Regions from separate parts of the Janthinobacterium sp. SUN026 genome, predicted to be linked through region 1. Evidence: predicted binding sites of a transcription regulator. Region 1 holds the regulator's gene; each other region holds the start of a gene.
The links. The regulator sigma-54, encoded in region 1, starts transcription at its own class of promoters, with help from an activator protein. The targets are predictions, from matches to a motif close to TGGCANGNAANCTGCTTT.

Region 1 (2,267 bases):
GAAATCGCCCGCGCGCTGGCCACCGATCCTCGTTTCGTGCTGCTCGACGAGCCGTTCGCCGGCGTCGATCCGATCGCCGTGATCGAGATCCAGCGCATCGTGCGTTTCTTGAAGGAGCGCAATATCGGCGTGCTGATTACCGATCATAATGTGCGCGAGACGCTGGGTATTTGCGACCGTGCCTACATCATTAACCAGGGCTCGGTGCTGGCGTCGGGACGCCCCGACGACATCATCGCGAACGAGTCGGTACGCCGGGTCTATCTGGGCGAACACTTCCGCATGTAAGCCAATGAAACAATCATTGCAGCTGCGCACTTCGCAGCACCTGGCACTGACGCCGCAGTTGCAGCAATCGATACGCCTGTTGCAATTGTCTACCCTGGAATTGCACCAGGAATTAGAGCAATTGCTGACGGACAATCCCTTGCTCGAACGCCTCGACGATCCGCTCGACCGTTCGCTGCGCCTGCTGTCCGACGGGGCCTTGAGCTCCACGGCCGCACCGGCCGAAGGGCCGCCCCAGCCACCAGGCCAGGAGGCGCCCGCAGCGCCGGCCGAAGCGGAAGCGTTTGACGGCGAGGGTGGCGACAGCCCGGCCGCCGCGGATGGCGGCGACAGCGACTGGAGCGAGGCGAGCCGGGGCAAGGCGCCCGACGACGAAGATTCGCGTCCGCAATTGGAGGCTCATCACTGCACGCTGCGCGAACACCTGATGGAGCAGATGCGCGTGACGGTGCTCGAATTGCGCGACCGCGCGCTGGTCGAGCTGATCATCGACGCGCTCGACGACAATGGCTACCTGGAAGAGTCGCTCGACGACATCCTGGCGCGCCTGCCGGAAGAGCTGGAAATCGACGCCGACGAGATGCGCACGGCCTTGTCGCTGCTGCAAAGTTTCGATCCGCCGGGCGTGGGCGCGCGCAACGCGTCCGAATGCCTGGCCCTGCAAATCAAGCGCTTGCCGCACATCGCCATGGTGACGCGGCGCATGGCCCTCGTGATCGTGGAAAAGCACCTGGCCTGGTTTGCCCAGCGCGATTTCAACAAGCTGAAAAAAGCCCTCGATTGCGACGATGAAGACTTGCGCGAAGCGCAGACGGTGATTCGCCAGTGCAATCCGCATCCGGGCGCCGTGTTCGCCTCGGACGTCTCCGATTACGTGGTGCCCGACGTCGTCGTCAAGCGCGCGCGCAATGGCTGGCAAGTCACCCTGAACAACGACGTCATGCCGCGCCTGCGCGTCAACGCCATGTACGCCAACTTGCTCAAGCAGGGCAAGGGGGAGGGCGCCATGGGCGCACAGTTGCAGGAAGCCAAGTGGCTGATCAAGAATATGCGCCAGCGCTTCGACACGATCCTGCGTGTGGCGCAGGCGATAGTAGAAAGACAAAAGAACTTTTTCTCGCATGGGGCCGTTGCCATGCGCCCCCTTGTGCTCCGTGAAATAGCTGATACACTGGGTTTACACGAGAGTACTATCTCGCGGGTAACAACTCAAAAGTACATGCTGACCCCGCACGGCATGTTCGAGTTGAAATATTTCTTTGGTAGCCACGTCGCCACCGAAGCGGGGGGCGAAGCGTCATCGACGGCGATACGGGCATTGATCGTGCAACTGACAGGAGCAGAAGACCCTAAAAATCCTTTATCCGACAGTAAGATTGCGGACATGCTGGGGGAACAAGGCATGGTGATTGCGCGACGTACTGTTGCCAAATACCGGGAAGCATTAAAAATTCCGCCAGTGAGCCTGCGTAAGTGTTTGTAAGTTTTTTTCGGTTCCTCTGCGGGCCGGATAGGATGGACCGCACGAACCCGATCATCTTTAGGAGTGTGTATGAATCTCACCATCAGCGGACATCATCTCGAAGTGACACCAGCCATCCGTGAATACGTACAAACGAAGCTGGAGCGCGTGAAACGTCATTTCGATCAAGTCATCGATATCGCCGTGATTCTGACCGTGGATAACCTCAAAGAGAAAGAAAAACGTCAAAAGGCTGAAGTCAACCTGCGTTTGAGCGGCAAGACTGTCTATGTGGAAAGCTTGGCGCACGACCTGTACGCCGCGATCGATACCCTGATCGACAAGCTCGATAGGCAAGTGATGAAATACAAAACCAAAGTGCAAGGGCACGGTAAAGAGGCGATCAAGCATCTGCCAGACAACTCCGAGGAAGAAGCCGTCGTCGCCGTCTAAGGCCACCCGCTTCCAGCAGTTGTGATCAACTAAGGGCGCACATTGCGCCCTTTTTTGCGCCCAG
Region 2 (2,267 bases), on a different contig from region 1:
GCAAGGATTGGCAAGTGATCAACAAGTCGATCGACGTGGGCATCCGCGAATCGATACGCGAATTTACCAGCATGCACGAAAGCTTCCGGCGCCGCGTCGCGGCCGGCCTGTCGCACGACATGCGCAATCCCCTGGCCGTCATCAGCACCAGCGCCCAGCTGCTGTTCAGGCCAGCCGACCCGGAGCGGGTGGTATTGCTGGCGCACAAGATTGTCGAGCACAGCAAGCGGCTCGACAGCATGATCGAGGAATTGCTCGATGGCCTCAGCTACCACCAGGGCCAGCAGCTGCCGCTGGTGCTGAGCCAATTCGACGTGCTGCCGCTGGTACACGCCGTGGCCGGCCAGGTGAACTTGCAGCGGCCGGACAAATGCCGGGTCAGCGGGCAAGCCGTCACCGGCTGGTGGTGCGAGAACTCGCTGCGGCGGGCGCTGGAAAACCTGCTCGGCAATGCCCTCAAGTATGGCGACGACACGCCCATCAGCGTGCACGTGGAAGCGGTCCACGAACGCCTGATCGTCACCGTCCACAATGGCGGCCAGGCCATCGCGCCGGAACAGGCCGCACGCATCTTCGACTACTTGCGCCGCGAAAACGACAACCCCGCGCCAGGCTGGGGCATCGGCCTGCCCTTCGTGCAAAGCGTGGCCGAAAGCCACGGCGGCAGCATCGCCGTCGACAGCGCGTCCGAAACGGGCACCAGCTTCATCTTCGACGTGCCCGTCGATTGCCGCCCCTTCGTCCCGTCCGCCGACGTCCCCAAGAGTGGCGCCTAGCGCACCGAATTGGTGCAAGGAATGGCGCGACGCCACAAAAGTGGTCATATTTACACCTGTTCACGTCCGCCCTGTTGGCACGCTTCCTGCTGAGCTATACCCAGACACGGCTCAAGGGAAATCACAACATGGCAAATTTTTTCAATGAAATGACTGCAAATGAAGTGGGTACGGACAGCAAGGTACGTGAACACTATCGTGAATTCAGCAATTGGCTGGAACAGCAATCGCCCGAGACCATCGCCCGCAAGCGGGCCGAAGCCGACCTCACGTTCCGTCGGGTCGGCATCACGTTCGCCGTCTACGGCGACGATGCCGGCACGGAACGCCTGATTCCGTTCGACACCATCCCCCGCATCATCCCCGCCGCCGAATGGGCGCAGATGCAAACGGGCCTGGTGCAGCGCGTGCAAGCCTTGAACATGTTCATCCATGATATTTATCATGAGCAAAACATCATCAAGGCGGGCATCATTCCTGCCGAGCAAATCTACAAGAATGCCCAATACCGCCCGGAAATGCAGGGTATTTCCGTCGCTTCCGACATCTACGCCCACATCGCGGGCGTCGACATCGTGCGCGCCGGCCAGGGCGAATTCTATGTACTGGAAGACAATTTGCGCGTGCCCTCCGGCGTGTCCTACATGCTGGAAGACCGCAAGATGATGATGCGGCTGTTCCCGGAACTGTTCGCCCGCAACCGCATCGCCCCCGTCGACCATTACCCGGACATGCTGCTCGACAACCTGCGTTCCGTCGCGCCCATGGGCGTGGACGACCCGACGGTCGTCGTCATGACGCCCGGCATGTACAACTCCGCCTATTTCGAACACGCGTTCCTGGCCCAGCAAATGGGCGTGGAACTGGTCGAAGGCAAGGATTTGTTTGTCAACGACAATTCCGTGTACATGCGCACGACGCGCGGGCCGAAGAGGGTCGACGTCATCTACCGCCGGGTGGACGACGATTTCCTCGACCCGCTGGCCTTCCGTTCCGACTCGTCGCTGGGCGTGCCGGGCCTGCTGTCCGTGTACCGTGCGGGCCGCGTGACCCTGGCAAACGCCATCGGCACGGGCGTGGCCGACGACAAGTCGATCTATCCTTTTGTGCCCGACATGATCAAGTTTTATTTGTCGCAGGAGCCGATCCTCAACAACGTACCGACGTACCAATGCCGCAAACCGGCCGATTTGTCCTACGTGCTGGCGAATTTGCCGACACTTGTCGTCAAGGAAGTGCATGGCGCGGGCGGCTACGGCATGCTGGTGGGCCCGGCGTCCAGCCTCGCGCAAATCGAGGATTTCCGCCAGCGCCTGCTGGCCAATCCGGGCGGCTACATTGCCCAGCCGACACTTGCCCTGTCCGCCTGCCCCACGTATGTCGAGGCCGGCATTGCGCCGCGCCACATCGATTTGCGCCCGTTCGTGCTGTCCGGCAAGACAATTTCCATGGTGCCGGGCGGCCTGACCCGCGTGGCCCTCGGCGAAGGCT
Region 3 (2,267 bases), 260 kb from region 1:
ATCCCATGCCCAGCAGGAACAGCGTGCCCGGCTCCGGTACCGCAAGCGGCGGATCGATGACGACGATATCGGTGCGCGTGGACTTGGAAAAATTCAAGGTATAGCTGCCGGCCGGCAGGGCGAAATTCGAGGTCAGGGAAAACATCGCGAAGCCATTCGTGAAGGCGCGCCCCGTGGCCGGGTCGTTGGTGCCGGCCGTCATGTTCAGGCTGAACGGGTCGAGGCTGCCGGCGCCATGGTTGCCATTGATGTCGCTGCCATTGTTGGCATCGCCATCGGGCGCGAACTGGAAGATCACGCCATCGGCGTTCGCGTGCGACAGGCAGCCGGTGGGGCTGGAACTGTTGCACGAGATATTGAAGATATCCATGATCGACACGTTTGACTTGTCGCCCATGGTCGTCACGCTGGTGCGCAGGTCGCGCCGTCCCATGAAGCTGAAGGTGATGAAGCCGGCGCTCGACAGGGTCAGGTTGACGGAGCCGGTCAGCGTGTCGCCGGCCGTGGCCGTGGCGGCGCCGATCGTGTTGCGCTGTGCTTCCGCCACGGCGCTCACGCTGGCGCCGCCATTGAGCATGTTGCCGAAGGCATGCGCATCGCCGCGGGCAAATTCCAGGGTGGAACTGGGGCTGGGGGCGTAGTGGTTTTGCGGCAAGCCGCTGCAGCCGCCGCCCGAGCACACTTGCAGCACGTCCGCGTTGGCGGCCGGACCCGTATTGACGGCGCGCGGATTGACGGCCACGCCGCCTTCGAAAAAAGCGCTGTCGCTGGCATTGCGGTTGGCGCCGGCCAGCGACAGCGCGCCGGCGCTGGTGGTGATGCGGAAATTGTTCAACTCATTGACGGCCAGGCCGTACGCGCCGGCCTGTGCCTGGCCGCTGGCCAGCAGGCTCGCCGCCGCCAGTGCGCCCAGCCAGCCCAGGGTCTTGCTTCGTGTGTGATCAACGTTCATCGCAGCCTCTTGTCGTGGTCAGTCTCGGAAAATCCGGGGGACAAAGAATCCAGAATGACTTGCCTGGATTCATCTCGTAGACAGGGATAAGCAGCTTGCGTGCCACACAAAAATATCACAAGAAATCAAGTGCTTGCACAAAGCGGACTGAGCTGGATGAAGTGAAGTGTAAGAAAGGCCGACGCCGCTTGGCGGGCGCCGTCGGCCAGCCTCAGGTGCCCCGGTGATAGCCCAGGTGGCCGCCCGAATTGCGTGCGCAGCCGCAACCGATGCGCGCCACTTCCTCGCCTTCCGTCAATTTCCAGTTGGTAATCGTCGTGTGATTCCAGTCGATGTCGCTTTTCTTGACAGGTTTGACCGTCAAGATGCGTGCTTCCGCATCCGTGTACTCCATCAGCTCTTCGTCGTCGGCGATGTCGAAATGGCGGTGGATCAGGGAAATGCCGAAGCGGTCGAGCGCGCCGTAGCGTTGCAGCACGTCGCGCAGCTCGCGAAAGCAGGCGAGATCGTCGGGCAGCAGCGGATTGACGGCGGAAATATCGGCGACGGGTTGCCATTGCATGGCGTGGATGTTCAGGCTGTGCATGATAGGCTCCTGTGCCCCATGATGATAGGCCCAGGCTGCCGGAGGGGCGCCGGCACGCCTGGCGAAATGCCCATCGTGGACGCAAAGCCGCTGCGGCGCTTGCGCCGTATCAAAGGTGCGGCACATCGCCTCTCGTCCGATCATTGCCCGGTAAAATAGGCCATGGCAAACAAAACCCCTACCTTCCCCGGCGCGCGCACGGGCCGCGGCCAGGTCCTGGCCGTGCTGCTGTCGAACCGCGACCAGTCCGGCGCCGAACCGCTGCAAGGCCGCGTCTCGCTGGCCGCCATCGTCAAGGCATTGAAACGCAAATACCACTGGCCGATCGAAACGCACAGTTTTCCCGCCAACACGCAGGATGGCCGCGCCAGCTGGGCGACCGTCTACAGCTTGCCGGACAAGGTCATCGAGACCGCGCTGGAGGCCGGCGGCCGGGAGTGGCTGGAGAGTCGGGGAGCGGCCGGGCGGCGCTGAGCGCGCCGCCTGCCTTACTCGATCCCTTTATTCGAGCCGGAAGCCGACCTTGAGCGTGACCTGGAAGTGCGCCACCTTGCCATCGACGATATGGCCGCGCGAATCGGTCACTTCATACCAGTCCATGTGCTTGACCGTCAGCGCCGCCTTGGCAATGGCATCGCGTATCGCCTGATCGCTGCTCTCGGTCGACGTGCCGACCAGTTCGATCAGCTTGTAAGTGTGTGCGGACATGATATTTCCCCAGATAGGCAA

Region 2: OX459_RS10975 (circularly permuted type 2 ATP-grasp protein) is a predicted target of sigma-54. The motif match lies at 852-869, and genes of this name have one in related genera.
Region 3: OX459_RS16780 (PEP-CTERM sorting domain-containing protein) is a predicted target of sigma-54. The motif match lies at 1,040-1,057, and genes of this name have one in related genera.

Annotation. Positions count from the first base shown of each region.
Region 1 covers NZ_JAPQNU010000003.1:192,779-195,045, reverse strand. The annotation lists gene lptB (LPS export ABC transporter ATP-binding protein) at 1-288, shown strand, start outside; gene OX459_RS15590 (RNA polymerase factor sigma-54) at 293-1,771, shown strand; gene raiA (ribosome-associated translation inhibitor RaiA) at 1,841-2,203, shown strand.
Region 2 covers NZ_JAPQNU010000002.1:261,038-263,304, forward strand. The annotation lists gene OX459_RS10970 (HAMP domain-containing sensor histidine kinase) at 1-776, shown strand, start outside; gene OX459_RS10975 (circularly permuted type 2 ATP-grasp protein) at 905-2,267, shown strand, end outside.
Region 3 covers NZ_JAPQNU010000003.1:449,890-452,156, reverse strand. The annotation lists gene OX459_RS16780 (PEP-CTERM sorting domain-containing protein) at 1-952, opposite strand, end outside; gene OX459_RS16775 (hypothetical protein) at 1,164-1,538, opposite strand; gene OX459_RS16770 (hypothetical protein) at 1,701-2,012, shown strand; gene OX459_RS16765 (dodecin) at 2,040-2,246, opposite strand.